Regions from separate parts of the Rhodovulum sulfidophilum DSM 1374 genome, predicted to be linked through region 1. Evidence: riboswitches for the same ligand, from Rfam matches in the RefSeq annotation. Region 1 holds a riboswitch; each other region holds the start of a gene.

Evidence for each region. Region 1 has a riboswitch for cobalamin ahead of nrdH (glutaredoxin-like protein NrdH). Riboswitches for the same ligand answer to the same signal wherever they lie in the genome.
Region 2: linked by a shared signal. The riboswitch ahead of A6W98_RS07810 (ribonucleoside triphosphate reductase) and the one ahead of nrdH (glutaredoxin-like protein NrdH) in region 1 are both predicted to bind cobalamin.
Region 3: linked by a shared signal. The riboswitch ahead of A6W98_RS09935 (DUF4198 domain-containing protein) and the one ahead of nrdH (glutaredoxin-like protein NrdH) in region 1 are both predicted to bind cobalamin.
Region 4: linked by a shared signal. The riboswitch ahead of A6W98_RS03920 (hypothetical protein) and the one ahead of nrdH (glutaredoxin-like protein NrdH) in region 1 are both predicted to bind cobalamin.

What each region holds. Positions count from the first base shown of each region.
Region 1 covers NZ_CP015418.1:67,566-71,433, forward strand. The annotation lists gene nrdE (class 1b ribonucleoside-diphosphate reductase subunit alpha) at 1-849, opposite strand, end outside; gene nrdI (class Ib ribonucleoside-diphosphate reductase assembly flavoprotein NrdI) at 834-1,244, opposite strand; gene nrdH (glutaredoxin-like protein NrdH) at 1,250-1,471, opposite strand; cobalamin riboswitch at 1,579-1,766, opposite strand; cobalamin riboswitch at 1,884-2,081, shown strand; gene A6W98_RS00290 (aromatic ring-hydroxylating oxygenase subunit alpha) at 2,195-3,421, shown strand; gene A6W98_RS00295 (FAD-binding oxidoreductase) at 3,426-3,868, shown strand, end outside.
Region 2 covers NZ_CP015418.1:1,643,149-1,647,016, reverse strand. The annotation lists gene dgt (dGTP triphosphohydrolase) at 61-1,425, opposite strand; cobalamin riboswitch at 1,654-1,847, shown strand; partial or broken gene A6W98_RS07810 (ribonucleoside triphosphate reductase) at 1,940-3,868, shown strand, end outside.
Region 3 covers NZ_CP015418.1:2,097,952-2,101,819, forward strand. The annotation lists gene cobO (cob(I)yrinic acid a,c-diamide adenosyltransferase) at 1-463, opposite strand, end outside; cobalamin riboswitch at 641-855, shown strand; gene A6W98_RS09935 (DUF4198 domain-containing protein) at 996-1,790, shown strand; gene cbiM (cobalt transporter CbiM) at 1,801-2,418, shown strand; gene A6W98_RS09945 (cobalt ABC transporter permease) at 2,415-3,098, shown strand; gene cbiQ (cobalt ECF transporter T component CbiQ) at 3,103-3,868, shown strand, end outside; gene A6W98_RS09955 (energy-coupling factor ABC transporter ATP-binding protein) at 3,860-3,868, shown strand, end outside.
Region 4 covers NZ_CP015418.1:786,809-790,676, forward strand. The annotation lists gene A6W98_RS03910 (TonB-dependent receptor) at 1-4, shown strand, start outside; gene A6W98_RS03915 (MFS transporter) at 7-1,233, shown strand; cobalamin riboswitch at 1,673-1,880, shown strand; gene A6W98_RS03920 (hypothetical protein) at 1,983-2,285, shown strand; gene A6W98_RS03925 (homocysteine S-methyltransferase family protein) at 2,406-3,452, shown strand; gene A6W98_RS20145 (ABC transporter ATP-binding protein) at 3,806-3,868, opposite strand, start outside.

The sequences.
Region 1 (3,868 bases):
CTTCTCGTCCGCGTTCTCGCGCTTGGTGTCGAGAAAGCGCAGGATGTCGGGGTGATGGGCATTCAGGTAGACCGCTCCCGCCCCCTGCCGCGCGCCCAGCTGGTTGGCATAGGAGAAGGAATCCTCGAGAAGCTTCATCACGGGGATCACGCCCGAGGACTGGTTCTCGATGCCCTTGATGGGGGCGCCATGCTCGCGGATATTGGTCAGCATCAGGGCCACGCCCCCGCCGCGCTTGCTGAGTTGCAGCGCGGAATTGATGGCGCGGCCGATGGACTCCATGTTGTCCTCGACCCTGAGAAGGAAGCACGAGATCAGCTCGCCCCGCGACTTTTTCCCGGCATTCAGGAAGGTGGGCGTGGCGGGCTGGAACCGTCCCGAGATGATCTCGTCCATGAAGGACATGGCCAGCGCCTCGTCGCCGCGGGCGAGCGCGAGCGCGACCATGACCACGCGGTCCTCGTAGCGCTCGAGGTAGCGCTGCCCGTCGCGGGTCTTCAGCGTGTAGCTGGTGTAGTATTTGAAGGCCCCGAGGAAGGTCGGAAAGCGGAACTTCCTGGCATAGGCCGCGTCCCAGATCCGATGCAGGAAGGCGCGCGGATACTGGTCAAGCACGTCGGCCTCGTAATACCCCTCGTCCACGAGATAGCCGAGCTTCTCGTCGAGCGAGTGGAAGAAGACCGTGTTCCGGTTGACGTGCTGCAGGAAATACTGCCGCGCGGCCATGCGGTCGGCCTCGAAACGGATGGTCCCGTCCTCGTCATAGAGGTTCAACATCGCGTTCAGCGCGTGGTAGTCGAGCGTGCTGTCGGGCTTTGCCGGTTTTGCGTCGGTTACACGGTCAAGCATTCCATCTCCCAGAATTTGTCCAACCCATCGCGAACGCGGGCGATATCGGTATCGGTGCCGGCAAGCTCGAAACGGTAGAGCACCGGCACCCTGCACTTGCGCGAGATGACCTCGCCGGACAGCGCATAGGTGGTGCCGAAATTGCGGTTGCCGCTGGCGATCACGCCCCGCAGGAGCGCGCGCCGTGCGGGGTCGTTGAGAAAGCGGATTACCTGTTTCGGCACCGCGCCGCGCCCTTCGCCATCGGCATAGGTCGGGCAGATCAGCGCGAAGGGCGTATCGGGGCGGGGCAGATCGTCGCCCGAGATCGGGATCCGCACCGCAGGCAGGCCCAGCCGCTCGACGAAGCGCGCCGTGTTGCCCGAGCGTGAGGAAAAATAGACGAGCCCCGCCATGGCGCTCAGGCCAGCCGGCCGATCAGGTCGGGACGGAAGCCCGCCCAGTGATCCTTGCCCGCGACCACGACCGGCAACTGCCGGTAGCCCAGTTCCGAGACATGGGCGAAAGCCTTGTCGTCCTCGGTCAGGTCGATCAGCTCGTAGGGAAGGCCGCGGGCCTCGAGCGCGCGGGTGGTGGCCGTACATTGCACGCAGGCCGGCTTGGAATAGACGATGATGGACATTGCTGGTCCCCTTTCATTGTTCTTCAGGCAAGGGACACAGCCTGGCGTGACGAATGGTGTCGTCTGCCAATCTCGCATGTGCGCCCCGAGGCCCTCCGCCTTCGGTCGTCATCTTTTGCGCTCTGGCAGGTTTCCTGGCTTGCGGGTCGTTGCTCGGCCGGCCTTCCCGGGACGCATCCCAGTGGCGTGTCAGCGTCGCTCGCCGCTTACAGTTGCGGGGGCAGTGCCGGATTTGCACCGGCTTCCCTCTTGGCCCTTGACGCGAGTCGCGGGCACCAAAGCATCTGCATATTGAGGGGCTGCGACGATTGGTGTCAATATATAGGTATTGGTTTCGCCAAAGAACGCCCTTGGGCGTGGCGCTTTCCAGCTCGACGAAGTCGTTTTCGTGTAAGCTGCGGGAGGCCGGCTTGGTAAACAGAAAGGGCAAGGTGCCGCTGGTGACAGCGGAGAATTGGGAAGCCGGTGCAATTCCGGCACTGCCCCCGCAACGGTAACGGCGCGAAGGGCATGGCGAAAACCACTGGGGCGACATGCTCCGGGAAGGCGTCATGCCTGGCCAGAAGGCCATGCCCGAAGTCCGGAAACCAGCCTTGCATGAGACGTCAACCGCGGGTGGCGGTGCAGACGCCCGTGTGGGGGTGGCCGGACGCCATCCCTCCCGGCACTGCCCGTCCTCCGCCCCAGCATTCGACCCGCGGGGCGCGGGCAGGAACACCGCAGATGAAACACGATCTTCCGCGTCTTCTGGCCGAACGCAAACCGGGCTATGCGCTCGAGCGGCCCTTCTACACCGATCCCGCCATTTTCGAGGCGGATCTGGAGACCATCTGGTATCGCGACTGGCTCTTCGCGATCCCGGCCTGCGAGCTTGAAAAGCCGGGATCTTTCGTCACGCACAAGGTTGGCGCCTACCGCGTGATCCTCGTGCGCGGTCAGGACGGGACGATCCGCGCCTTCCACAATTCCTGCCGCCATCGCGGCTCGATCATCTGCAAGGGCGCGAAGGGCAACCTGCCGAAGCTCGTCTGCCCCTATCACCAATGGACCTACGAGCTTGACGGCCGGCTCCTCTGGGCGCGGGACATGGGCCCCGATTTCGACGCCTCGGCGCATGGGCTGAAACCGGTTCACTGTCGTGAACTGGAGGGCCTCGTCTACATCTGCCTTGCCGATGCCGCCCCCGATTTCGATGCCTTCGCCGATCTCGCCCGGCCCTATCTGGCCGTGCATGACCTGACCGATGCCAAGGTCGCCTTCGAGTCGACCATCGTCGAGAACGGCAACTGGAAGCTGGTCTGGGAGAACAATCGCGAGTGCTACCATTGCGGCGGCAATCACCCGGGCCTCTGCCGTTCCTTCACCGACGATCCGACCGTGACCGGTATCAAGGAGGGCGCGACCCCACCGCATCTGCAGGCGCATTTCGACCGCATGGAGGCGCAGGGCTATCCCGCGCAGTTCCGGATGTCCTCCGATTTCCAGTACCGGCTGGCGCGCATGCCGCTTCTGCCCGGGGCCAGAAGCTTCACGATGGACCTCAAGCCCGCAGTCACCCGCATCCTCGGACGGGTGCGGGACGATACGGCGGGAACCCTGCTGAAATACCACTACCCGACGACATGGAACCATTTCCTTCCGGATCATTCCATCCTGTTCCGGATCACGCCGCTGACGGCGACGACCACCGAAGTGACGACCAAATGGCTTGTCCACAAGGAGGCCGTCGAGGGGCGGGACTACGACCTCACGCGCCTGACGGAGGTCTGGACGGTCACCAATGACGAGGACCGGCGCGTGGTGGAGGACAACCAGCAAGGCATCGACTCGCCGGCCTACGAGCCCGGGCCCTATTCGCCGGTTCACGAGACCGGGGTGATGGGCTTCGTCGACTGGTATTGCAACACCATGACCGGACGGCTCGGTTCCGTCGCCCTGGCAGCGGAGTGAGCCCATGAACGACTTGTCGACCCTTCCGGACCGGGCGATCTGGTCGGACAATGAGATGCTGGAATGCGTCTCGGTCATTCCCGAGGTTCCCAATACGGCGACCTTCACTTTCCGGGCGCCGTCGGGGGCGCTGTTCGACTTTCTGCCGGGACAGTTCCTGACGCTGGAAATCCCGATGCCGGGCGGGACCGTGCACCGGACCTACACGATCTCCTCCTCGCCGTCGCGGCCGCGCTCGATCTCGATCACGACCAAGGCCCAGCCGGACAGCCTCGGCACGCGCTGGCTGCTCGACAACCTCACGCCCGGAACACGGGTCAGGGCGCTCGGGCCCGCGGGCGTCTTCAGCCACCTCAACCACCCGGCAGAGAAATACCTCTTCATCTCGGCCGGCTCCGGCATCACGCCGGTGATGTCGATGACGACCTACATGTTCGATCTGGGCCT
Region 2 (3,868 bases), 1.6 Mb from region 1:
GCCGCCGCCTGACGATCCGGCGCCCGGGCAGCCACTGCCCGGGCGTCCTGTCTTTCGGGCTCAGAGCCCCAGCGGCCGCGCCATCTTCACCGCATAGCGGTCGGTCATGCCCGAGACGAAATCGGTCAGGGCATGAAGCCCCGAATAGGGGTCGCAGACATCGCGCAGATCCATCCCGGCCGAGGTGACCAGCTTGCGCAGATAGGGTTTCTTCTCGGCCATCGCCGCGGCATCCCAGCCGTGATCGGCCAGCCCCTCGATCACCGCATGGAAGCGGTCGAGCAGCGCGAAGATCAGGTCGCGCCCCGCCACTTCCAGCTCGATCTTGCGCGACGAGGGGAAGATCCGGTCATTCGCGACCTCGGAAATCGCCGCGAAGGCCTCTTTCAGCGCGAAGACATCCGTCAGCTCGGTCGAGAACCGGCCTGCCAGGATCTCGTCATGGTGATCGAGAAAGGCCGCGACGCTGGCGCGGATCAGCGCGCCCACGGCGTCAGCCCGCAGCTTGCCCACATGTTCGGCGTCGTACCGGGCATCGGCGGCCCCCTCCTCCCGCTGGACATCTTTCTCGATCAGTCCCCGCAGAAGCGTCTCAACCTCGCCGAAGGGCAGCACGCCGCTGGTGAAGGCGTCCTCGAGATCGAGGATATTATAGCAGATATTGTCGGCCGCCTCGACCAGGAAGGCCAGCGGATGGCGCACCCAGCCGCCGTCCTGCGGGATCAGACCGGTGCTTCGCGCCATCTCCTCCAGATGCGCAGCCTCGGCCTCGAAGGCGCCGAACTTCTTGCGTCCGATATAGGGCGCCGCCTTACCCAGCGCGCCGTCGCGCGCGAGACAGGGATACTTCGTGAAGGCCCCCAAAACAGCGTGGGTCAGCCGCATGCCGCCCTCGCGCCGGGACATCTCCAGCCGGGTCAGGATCCGAAAGCCCTGGGCATTGCCCTCGAAATGCTCGAACTCGCGGCGCTGGCCCTCACTCAGATCCGCACCGAAGGGCTTTCGCATCTCGAACCATTCCGAAATCGCATCCTCGCCCGCATGGCCGAAGGGCGGGTTGCCGATGTCATGGGCGGCACAGGCCGCCTGCAGGATATAGGACAGGTCGTGCCCGGCGCCGTCGAGCAGGATGCTCTTCGCGGCCAGCGCCTGCCCGACCTCGAACCCAAGCGAGCGGCCCACGCTGCTGGTCTCGAGGCTGTGGATCATCCGGTGATGCAGGTGGTCGTTCTCGTAAAGCGGATGCACCTGGGTCTTGTTGGCCAGGCGCCGGAACGGCTGCGAGAAGATCACCCGGTCGAGATCGGCCAGAAACGCCGGACGCCGCCTATCGCGCGCCGCGCGCGTTTCGGCCTCATCCGGGGCAGGCTCGCGCTGCTCGTGCCGAGCCTTCGTCAGAAGCCCTTGCCATTCCATATGTTCCATCGCTTTCCCCTCCGGCAGATCGGCGCCAGCATAGCGGCTTCAGCTTGCGGCGACAGCGCCGATCGCCTACCCCGCCCACCAGAGCCGGGATGGCGGTGCGAGGACCCCGGCAAAGAGACCCGTATCCCGCATTGCCGCGCGACTGTCAGTGACCCGGCCCGATGACAGGGCCCGGGGGGTGCGCGAAGGTCGCACCCGCTACATGTTGACAATACGCCCCCGCAAACATCAATATACTGTTGCTTTGGTTCCCGCGGTTTGCGCCGTGGGCGAAGAGGGAAGCCGGTGAGAGTCCGGCACTGCCCCCGCAACTGTCAGCGGCAAGCCGCGGCCCCTTGATCCACTGGCGCAAGACGCCGGGAAGGAGGGCCAGGGCGTCCGAGCCGCGAAGTCAGGAGACCTGCCAGAGCGGACCGAACGACCGCGAGCGGTGGGCTCGGGTGCGTGCGTCGGACCGGCGGGTCCGCGTGCCTCCCTGCGTGCCGCCCCTGACCAGAACCGAAAGCGAACCGCCATGACCGCCCCCTCGCCCCGTTCCGTCGCCAACCGCGACGGCCAGATCGTTCCCTTCGACGCCGGCCGGATCGCCCGGGCCATCGCCCGTGCGGGCGAGGCCACCGGCGAATTCGGCGCCGAGGAGGCCGCCCATCTCACCGCCCAGGTGGTGCGGGTGCTGAGCTTCCGCCACGCGGATGGCACGCCCGATATCGAGGAAATCCAGGATGCCGTCGAACAGGCCCTGATCGGCGCCAACCGGATCGCGACGGTGCGCGCCTACGCCGTCTATCGCGCCCAGCATGCGCGGCTGCGCGAGGACCGGCAGGTGCTGGTCGATGTCGAAAGCTCGATCAACGAATATCTCGACCGCTCGGACTGGCGGGTGAATGCCAATGCCAATCAGGGCTATTCGCTGGGCGGCATGATCCTGAACACCTCGGGCAAGGTGACGGCGAATTACTGGCTGAGCCATATCTACCCGCCGGAAGTCGGCCAGGCGCATCGCGACGGCGACATCCATATCCACGATCTCGACATGTTCGCGGGCTATTGCGCGGGCTGGTCGCTGAGGACGCTGTTGCGCGAGGGGCTGAACGGGGTGCCCGGCAGCATCGAATCCGGTCCGCCGATGCACCTGACCAGCGCGCTCGGCCAGATCGTCAATTTCCTCGGCACTCTGCAGAACGAATGGGCGGGCGCCCAGGCTTTCAGCTCGTTCGACACCTATCTGGCGCCCTATGTGCGGATCGACGGGCTGGATTACGCCGCCGTCCGTCAGGCGATGCAGGAATTCATCTACAATCTCAACGTGCCCTCGCGCTGGGGCACCCAGACGCCCTTCACCAACCTGACCTTCGACTGGACCTGCCCGGATGACCTGAAGGACCAGGTGCCGGTGATCGGCGGGCGCGAGGCCGATTTCGCCTATGGCGCGTTGCAGTCCGAGATGGACATGATCAACCGCGCCTATATGGAGGTGATGACCGCGGGCGATGCCAAGGGTCGGGTCTTCACCTTCCCGATCCCGACCTACAACATCACTCCCGATTTTCCGTGGGAGAGCGAAAATGCCGGTTATCTCTTCGAGATGACGGCGAAATACGGGCTGCCCTATTTCCAGAACTTCGTGAATTCCGAGCTTGAGCCGCATATGGTCCGGTCGATGTGCTGCCGCTTGCAGCTTGACCTGACCGAGCTCTTGAAACGCGGCAACGGGCTGTTCGGCTCGGCCGAGCAGACCGGCAGCCTTGGCGTCGTCACCATCAACTGCGCCCGGCTCGGCCATCTGCACAAGGGCGACGAGGCGGGGCTTCTGGCCGCGCTCGACCGGCTGGCGGCTATCGCGCGCACAAGTCTGGAACTCAAGCGCAAGGTGATCGAGCGCCATATCGAGGCCGGGCTTTTCCCCTATACCAAGCGCTATCTCGGCACGCTCCGAAACCATTTCTCGACGCTGGGCGTGAATGGCGTGAACGAGATGATCCGGAACTTCACCGACGACCGCGAGGACATCTCGACCGAGGCCGGTCAGGGGCTTGCGATCCGGCTGATGGACCACCTGCGCGCCCGGATGGTCGAATACCAGGAAGAGACCGGGCACATGTACAATCTCGAGGCGACGCCCGCCGAGGGCACGACCTACCGCTTCGCCCGCGAGGACCGCAAGCGCTTCCCGGGCATCCTGCAGGCGGGCACCGACGATCAGCCCTATTACACCAACTCGACCCAGCTTCCGGTCGGGTATACCTCCGATCCGTTCGAGGCGCTGGAACATCAGGAGCCGCTGCAGGCCCGCTATACCGGCGGCACGGTCCTGCACCTTTACATGGGCGAACGGATCTCCTCGGCCGAGGCCTGCAAGAAGCTGGTCCGCCGGTCGCTGTCCTCGTTCCGCCTGCCCTATATCACCGTGACGCCCACCTTCTCGATCTGCCCGAAACACGGG
Region 3 (3,868 bases), 2.0 Mb from region 1:
CCACCTCGGCCGGGTCGAGATAGCCGTAGCGCAGCGCGATGTTGATCTCGTCCAGCAGCACCATCCGGATCTCGGGGTCGCGGATCAGCTCCTTCGCCTTCTCCCAGCCCTTTTCGGCGGCGGCGATGTCGCGGGCGCGGTCCTGGGTTTCCCAGGTGAAGCCCTCGCCCATGGCGTGGAACTGGCAGAGATCGCCGAAATGCGAGGTCAGCAGCCGCCGCTCGCCGGTATCCCAGGCACCCTTGACGAACTGGACGACGGCGCAGGGCATCTGGTGGGCGATGCAGCGCAGGATCATCCCGAAGCCCGAGGAGGACTTGCCCTTGCCGGTGCCGGTATGCACCAGGATCAGCCCCTTCTCGTCGCTCTTGCCGGCCATGATCTTGTCGCGGGCGGCCTTCTTCTTGGCCATCTTGGCGGCGTGGCGGGCATCGTCGTCGGAGACGGGGTCGCGGGCGGTCATGGGCTCTTTCCCTCGCTTTGGATGTCCCGGCGGAGCTAGGGCGGCGCAGGGCGGGCGTCAAATCCGAACCACGGCCCCCATACGGATCGGGGTCGTGACGTAACGGACCTGCGCCCGGGCGGCGCTGCGGCGGCCGGGCGCAGGAGTGGCCGGATTGACAAGGCGGGCGGCGCTTGCGATGACGGATCCGTGACCGGTTCGCCCGGGCCCCGATGGCCCGGACGTGAAAAGGGAACGCGGTGCGCCCGTCCTGAAGGACGCGCTATTCCGCGGCTGCCCCCGCAACTGTAAGCGGCGAGCGCGGCTGAGAGTGCCACTGGGGATGTCCCCCGGGAAGGCCAGCCAAGCGACGACCCGCGAGCCAGGAGACCTGCCGGCCGCCCGCCTCCCCCCGCATGGGGGCGGTTTCCACCGGACGCCGGGGTGCGCGTCTGGCCCGGATCGGCCGCAATCCGGCCGCTTCCGAGCCTCTCATCCCGTTCGTCCTTTCACCCGCGGCCTGTCCGGCCGCCCATGTTGAAAGGCAACGACCTTGATCTTCCACGGCAATCTCGTGACCGCCGCGCTCGCCCTGACCCTCGTTCCCGGGGTTGCGGCGGCGCATTTCCAGCTGGCCTATACCGAGGAAAGCCTCATCGACGCGCCCGGCGATGTGCCGGTCAAGCTGATCTTCTGGCATCCGCAGGAAAGCGGCCCGGTCATGGATATGGGCGAGCCGCTGGAATTCTACGCCATCCATCGCGGCGAGCGGATCGATCTCAAACCGACGCTCAGCCAGACGGTCTTTCACGGCCCGCTGAACGAGGCGGTGGCCTGGGATGGCAGCCTGCCGGTCAAGCGGATGGGCGATTACGTTCTGGTGACGGTGCCTGCCCCCTATTACGAAGAGTCCGAGGACATCTTCATCCAGCAGATCACCAAGACCTATGTGAACCGCGGCCAGATGCCGACCGACTGGGACGGCCCGCAGGGGCTCAAGGCCGAGATCCTGCCGCTGGTCAAACCCTATAACGTGATCGCGGGCTCGACCTTCACCGGGCGGGTGCTGTCGGAGGGGGCGCCGGTCGCGGGCGCCGAGATCGAGATCGAATACATGGCGGCCGAGCCCGACATGGAGACGGATGCGCCCAAACCCGCCATTGCCGGGCCGATGCCGGGCGGCGCGATCGTCGCGGTTTCCGACGAGAACGGCTATTTCACCTTCGGCGTGCCGAAGGCGGGCTATTGGGGCTTTGCCGCGCTGGGGGTCGGGCCCGATACCGAATACGAGGGCAAGGAGCTCAGCCAGGATGCGGTCCTCTGGATCCGCGCCTTCGATCTGAAATAGGGACGGACCCATGCATATCGTGGACGGGGCGCTGGCGGCGCCCGTTGTGATCGGCGGCGCGGTGCTGGCTGCGGGGGGCCTGGCGCGCGGCCTGCGCGACCTGACGCTGGAAAAGATCCCCGCTGCCGGGATGCTCTCGGCCAGCTTCTTCGTGGCCTCGCTGATCCATGTGCCCATCGGCCCGTCCTCGGTGCACCTGATCCTGAACGGTCTGGCCGGGCTGGTGCTCGGCTGGGCCGCCTTTCCGGCGCTGTTCGTGGGGCTTCTGCTGCAGGCCGTCTTCTTCGGCTTCGGCGGGCTGACGGTCTTGGGGGTCAATACGCTCGACATCGCCTTGCCCGCGGTGATCGTGCATTACATCTGCCGCCACGGGATCGCGACCGGCAGCCCGCGCATCGCCGCGATCTGGGGCGGCATCGGCGGCGCGCTTGCCATCGCGCTGACCGCCGCCTGCGTCGCCCTGGCGCTCGCGCTCAGCGGTGCGGCCTTCATTCCGGCGGCCAAGCTCGTCCTCCTCGCCCATGTTCCGGTGATGGCGATCGAGGGGCTGCTGAGTGCCGCTGCCGTCTATCTGGCCATCCAGGTCAAGCCCGATCTCTTTCTCAGCCTGCAAGGACCCGTCCGATGATCCGCCCTGTTTTCCTGACCCTGGCGCTTGTTCTGGCGCCCTTGCCCGCGCTTGCGCATAAGGTGATCGCGGCGGTCTATGCCGATGGCGCCCTGATCGAGGGCGAGGTCGGATTTTCCAATGGCGACATGGCTGCGGATGCCACCGTCGCGGTGTCCGATCCCGAGGGCAATCCGCTGGGCGAGACCGCCACCGATGCCGATGGGATGTTCACCTTCCGCCCGAGCGTGGCGGTGGCCCATGTCTTCCACGCCGATCTGGGCGCGGGCCATGTGGCCGAGGTCACTATGAGCGCCGAGGACGTCGCCGCGATCCTCGACAGCCCGGCGGCCCGCGCCGCCGCTGAAGCCGCGGCCGATACCGGGGGCATTCCCGGGGCCGGGCAGGCCGAGGCGGCTTCGGACGGGGGCAACCCCTCGACCTTCCCGCTGGACGCGGCCTCCGGGACGGCGGCTGTCGGCTCTTCGGCGGTGCCGCTGACCGCCGCGCCCGGGCTGAGCGACGCCGACAAGGCGGCCGTGGCGAAGATCGTGCGCGACGAGATGCGGCCGCTGCGGCGCGAGATCGCCGCCTATCGCGAGAAGAACGACCTTCAGTCGATCCTCGGCGGCATCGGCTATATCGTGGGCATCTTCGGGCTCGGCTTCTATGTGGCGGCGCGGCGGCGGATGAAGGGCTAGTCCGGTGTCCGAGATCCTGACGGCCGGCCGGTCCGGGCCGGGCGCGGCACTTGACGGTATCGATCCCCGCGCGCGTGTGATAGGCGCGGGGGCCTTCGCCTGTGTCACGGTCGCCTGTTCCTGGCTACCGGTGCTCTTGGCCGCGCTGATGCTTGCGCTCGGGCTGATGGCGCTGTCGGGCCGGCCGGTCGGGGCCACGCTCCGGCGGATGGCGGCGATGGACGGGTTCATCTTCCTGCTGGTCGCCATGCTGCCCTTCACCACGCCCGGCGCGCCGGTCTTCACGCTCTGGGGGTTCGACGCCTCGCGCGAGGGGCTGGTCCATGCCGCGAGGATCCTGCTGACCGCCAATGCCGTGGTGCTGGCGCTTCTGTCGCTGGTCGGCACGCTCGAGCCGGTGACCATGGGGCAGGCGTTGCACCGTCTCGGCGCGCCCGACCGGCTGGTGCATCTGCTTCTGTTCACTATCCGCTATATCGAGGTGCTGCGCGCCGAATATCTGCGGCTGCGCCGGGCGATGAAGGTCCGCTGCTTCCGGCCCGGCACCTCCTGGCACAGCTATCGCAGCCTCGGCTATCTGGTCGGCATGATGCTGGTCCGCGCGGTCGAGCGTTCGGAACGGGTGCTGGCGGCGATGAAATGCCGGGGTTTCTCGGGCCGGATGCCGGTCCTGTCCTCCTTGGCCTACGGGAGGCGCGATGCGGTCTTCGGCGCCGGGCTGGGAGTGCTGCTTCTGGCCATGATCCTGGCGGAGCTGGCCCATGTCCTTG
Region 4 (3,868 bases), 720 kb from region 1:
CTGATCATGGCGGATGATTTGCGGTGTGAGGGTGGCACCGATGTCCTGGGCATGCGTCAATGGACTCTTCTCGCAAGCCTCTACTCGACGCAATATCTCGGCCTTAACTTTTTCGTGGTCGCCCTGGTGGCAATCCTTCGGACCGAGGGAGCCCAGCTCGATGTATTGGGGCTGGTCTACATGCTGGGACTGATCTGGCCGCTTAAACTGATCTGGGCTCCGATGATAGATCGCTTCACGATCGGCCGAGGCGGCCATTTCCGCGGCTGGCTGCTGTTGACGCAGGGACTTTTGGTCTTGCTTCTGCTGGCAATTGGCAGGTTCGATGTGATCGACGATTTTCCACTCGTCTATGCGCTCTGTCTTGGCGTGGCGTTACTGGCCGCGACCCAGGACATCGCCGTGGATGGGCTGGCATGTCGCCTATTGCCAGAGACCGGCCGTGGTTTGGGGAACGGATTGCAGATCGCTGGTGGCCTGGTGGGAAATATGGTGGGAGGCGGTCTGATTTTGATGCTCTACCCCCAGATCGGTTGGGAAGGCTGTTTGACACTCCTTGCGGTTCTCACGGCGATTCCCGCGGTTCAGCTCATTGGCTTCGAGGAACCCGCCTGGCAGAGATACGGGGATGCGACGGGTAAGCTCTATCGCAGGATGACGGTGTTCTGGTGGCAGCCGGGACAGAGGTGCTGGTTGGGAATAGTCCTGCTCGTTTCGGCATCGAGCGGAATGGCTTATGCTGTTCTGATGCCGCTTTTGGTAGATCAGGGATGGGGGCCAGCCCGGATCGGCCTGGTGGTGAATGTGTTCGGCTCCATTGCCGGTCTCGTCGCTGCCCTGATCAGCGGATGGCTCATGCATCGCCTCAGTCGTCGCGACGCGCTGGTTATGGGGGTGGGCCTTCAGATCACCGGTGTCGCAGCGCTTCTATTGCCGGCCTGGGGGCTCACACAAGCAGCGGCGTTTGGTGCGATCGCCTATTTCCTGTGCTATAATCCGGTTTCGGTCGTGATGGCGACCATGATGATGGACCGCGCCGCGCCGCAAAGCGCCGCCACGGATTTCACCTTGCAGTTTACGTCCGGACAATTCGCCGCGATTGCGGCCATGTCTGCAGGTGCGGCCATGGCCGCTCAGATTGGGTATGGAGGCGTTCTGGGTGTCGCTCTCGGCGCCGGATCGGTGGCTTTGTTGCTAGCCGTGGGGTTCGGTCGAAGCCGAGCCGCAGGATGAAGCGTTGGAGCGGTTCTGGCTCATATGGCTTTGTTGCACAAATCGCCTCTGGGGAGTCACTACTTGAATCCAGCACGATAGCGGGGAGACCATAAGCAGTTGCCCCCCCCGAAAACGACAAGACCACGAACTGGTCGTCCTGCAATGAAGCATTGAGACAGGCGTTGTTGCGCAAATGCAGTATGGATTCATGTTGCGAATCCAGGGTGCTAGCCAGTTGGCATGAGCAGACCTGCGAAGACCACCACCTGGCGTGGCTATAGGCCCGCCAGTTCTTGATCTGGTAGGTCGGCGGTAATAGTCGCTTACGCCTCCCAGCTATCACTCTGGATTCAAGCAACAAATCTCCAAGCCGATTTGCGTAACATAGCCCATTCCAATTGCAGGTGACCGCGACACTGAACCAGCTATATTCGGTATTGATCCGACAAGGAGACCCAGACATGGTACAGTAGATGGTGGTTATCCGGTATGTCCGGCCAACCTTAAAAGGGAACGCGGTGCGGGCTTAGGCCCAACGCCGTGACTGCCCCCGCAACTGTAGGCGGCGAGCGACCCCGAAGCGACCACTGGGCAGCAAGGCCCGGGAAGGATCGGGGGAGCGGCGACCCGCGAGTCAGGAGACCTGCCATCTGTTCGATACCAACCCGGGCGGGGTGCCCCGGACGAGGAGCAGATAAGATGGACCATGCCGTCCTGAGACTATTGCTACCGCCGGTTGACTCCGCCCCATTCGCGCGGAGGGCGCAATGCATCTTCACACCACGATCAACGGACCCATCATGGCGCCCGAAAGTCCTGAACGGGCCCGGGAACAGGGACAGTTGGGCTACATGCAATGGCTCGGTTCGATGCCCGGCAACGCGCCCTACAAGGACGAGGCGATCTACGCCTGTATCGCGGCCATGGATCTGGAGCGATCGAAACCGGCCGTCGCGGTGTTCTGCGAACTGATCCGGGCCTCCCTGCGTAAGCCGCTCCGCCGCCTTGATCTTGCCCTGCCCCGACCGCGACGGCGCGGAGGCGCAGCTGTACGACGTTCCCGCCTCTGAGACAGTCGGCGCGCGCCCCGCGCCGATCCGAGGATCAATTGCGCCGGACCGCGGCCCGCGACCAGTCAGACTCGGCGCTCCCCCAACGATGGTCGTCACTTCTGAAGAAGGATCATGGTCATGACCGCCAACCCGCTCACCGCCGCGCTCGACGCCGGCCCCGTCATCTGTGCCGAAGGCTTCCTGTTCGAGCTGGAACGTCGCGGCTATCTCGCTGCGGGCGAGTTCGTCCCCGAGGTCGCGCTGGATCACCCGGAGGCACTGCGCGCGCTCCATCTCGACTTCCAGCACGCCGGCTCGGACATCGTCGAGGCCTTCACCTACAACGGCCACCGCGAAAAGATGCGGGTCATCGGCAAGGAATACCTGCTAGAGCCGCTGAACCGCGCCGCCCTGCGCATCGCCCGCGAGGTCGCGGATATGCAGCCCGGCAACCTGATGGCCGGCAACATCTCCAACACCAATATCTGGGACCCCGTCGATGCCGGCAAGCAGGCCGAGGTTCGTGCCATGTTCGAGGAGATGGTCGGCTGGGCCGTCGAGGAACGCGCCGACATGATCGTGGGCGAGACCTTCTACTATGCCGGCGAGGCGCTTCTGGCGCTTGAGGTTGCTAAGGCCAGCGGCCTGCCCGTGGTCCTCACGATCGCGCCGATGGCCGCGAACGCGATGATGGATGGCGTCGGCATCGTTGAAACCTGCCAGCAGCTCGAACAGGGCGGCGCCGATGTGGTCGGGCTGAACTGCTTCCGTGGGCCAGAGACGATGCTGCCATGGCTCAAGGAAGTGCGCGCCGCCGTCTCGTGCCATGTCGGCGCGCTGCCGGTTCCCTATCGCACCACGCCTGCAGAGCCGACTTTCTTCAATCTCTCCGATCCCGGTTGTTCCTGCCCCGCGCCCCACGGCCGGACCTTCCCGACCGCGCTCGATCCGCTTCAATGCAGCCGGTACGAGATCGGCGCCTTCGCCCGCGAGGCCCATGCGATGGGGGTCGATTACCTGGGGGTCTGCTGCGGGGCCAATCCGATGCTGATCCGCGAGGTGGCCGAGGCCGTGGGGCGCACCACCGAGGCCAGCCGCTACTCCGAACGGATGGAAGCTCATTTCATGTATGGCAGCCATGATCGGTTGCCCGCCCACATCCGAGCCCTCGGCGAGCGCGCCTGATCCTGCCGGCCCGTCGGCAGTTGCCGGCGGGCCGATCCCTCCTGACGGTCATGACCTGGCGAAATGAGCGAAGCCGACGCGGCGAAATCTCAACGGCCACCCGCTCGGACCGGGGCCAACGCGGCGAAATCACTGCCGCCTAGTATTTTCCTTCCGTCGTAGCCACGAGCCGCCGCGGCTGGTCGCGGTGAAGTATCATCTGGGCAAGCAGGATCTCAATGTCGCTGCCGCTCAACACTCAAATCCAACCGGAAGATCCTGGATCAACCCGGCCCTGATTGCGGGGGAAGGTCACATCCTCAATCCGATCCACCAGATGCCGGGACTGAACGCCGAGCGTTTCAGCCGACAACCTACGGCGTTGCGTGATCCACCAGAACCAATGGGATGCCTGCGGCGCAATGCTCGATACGAGC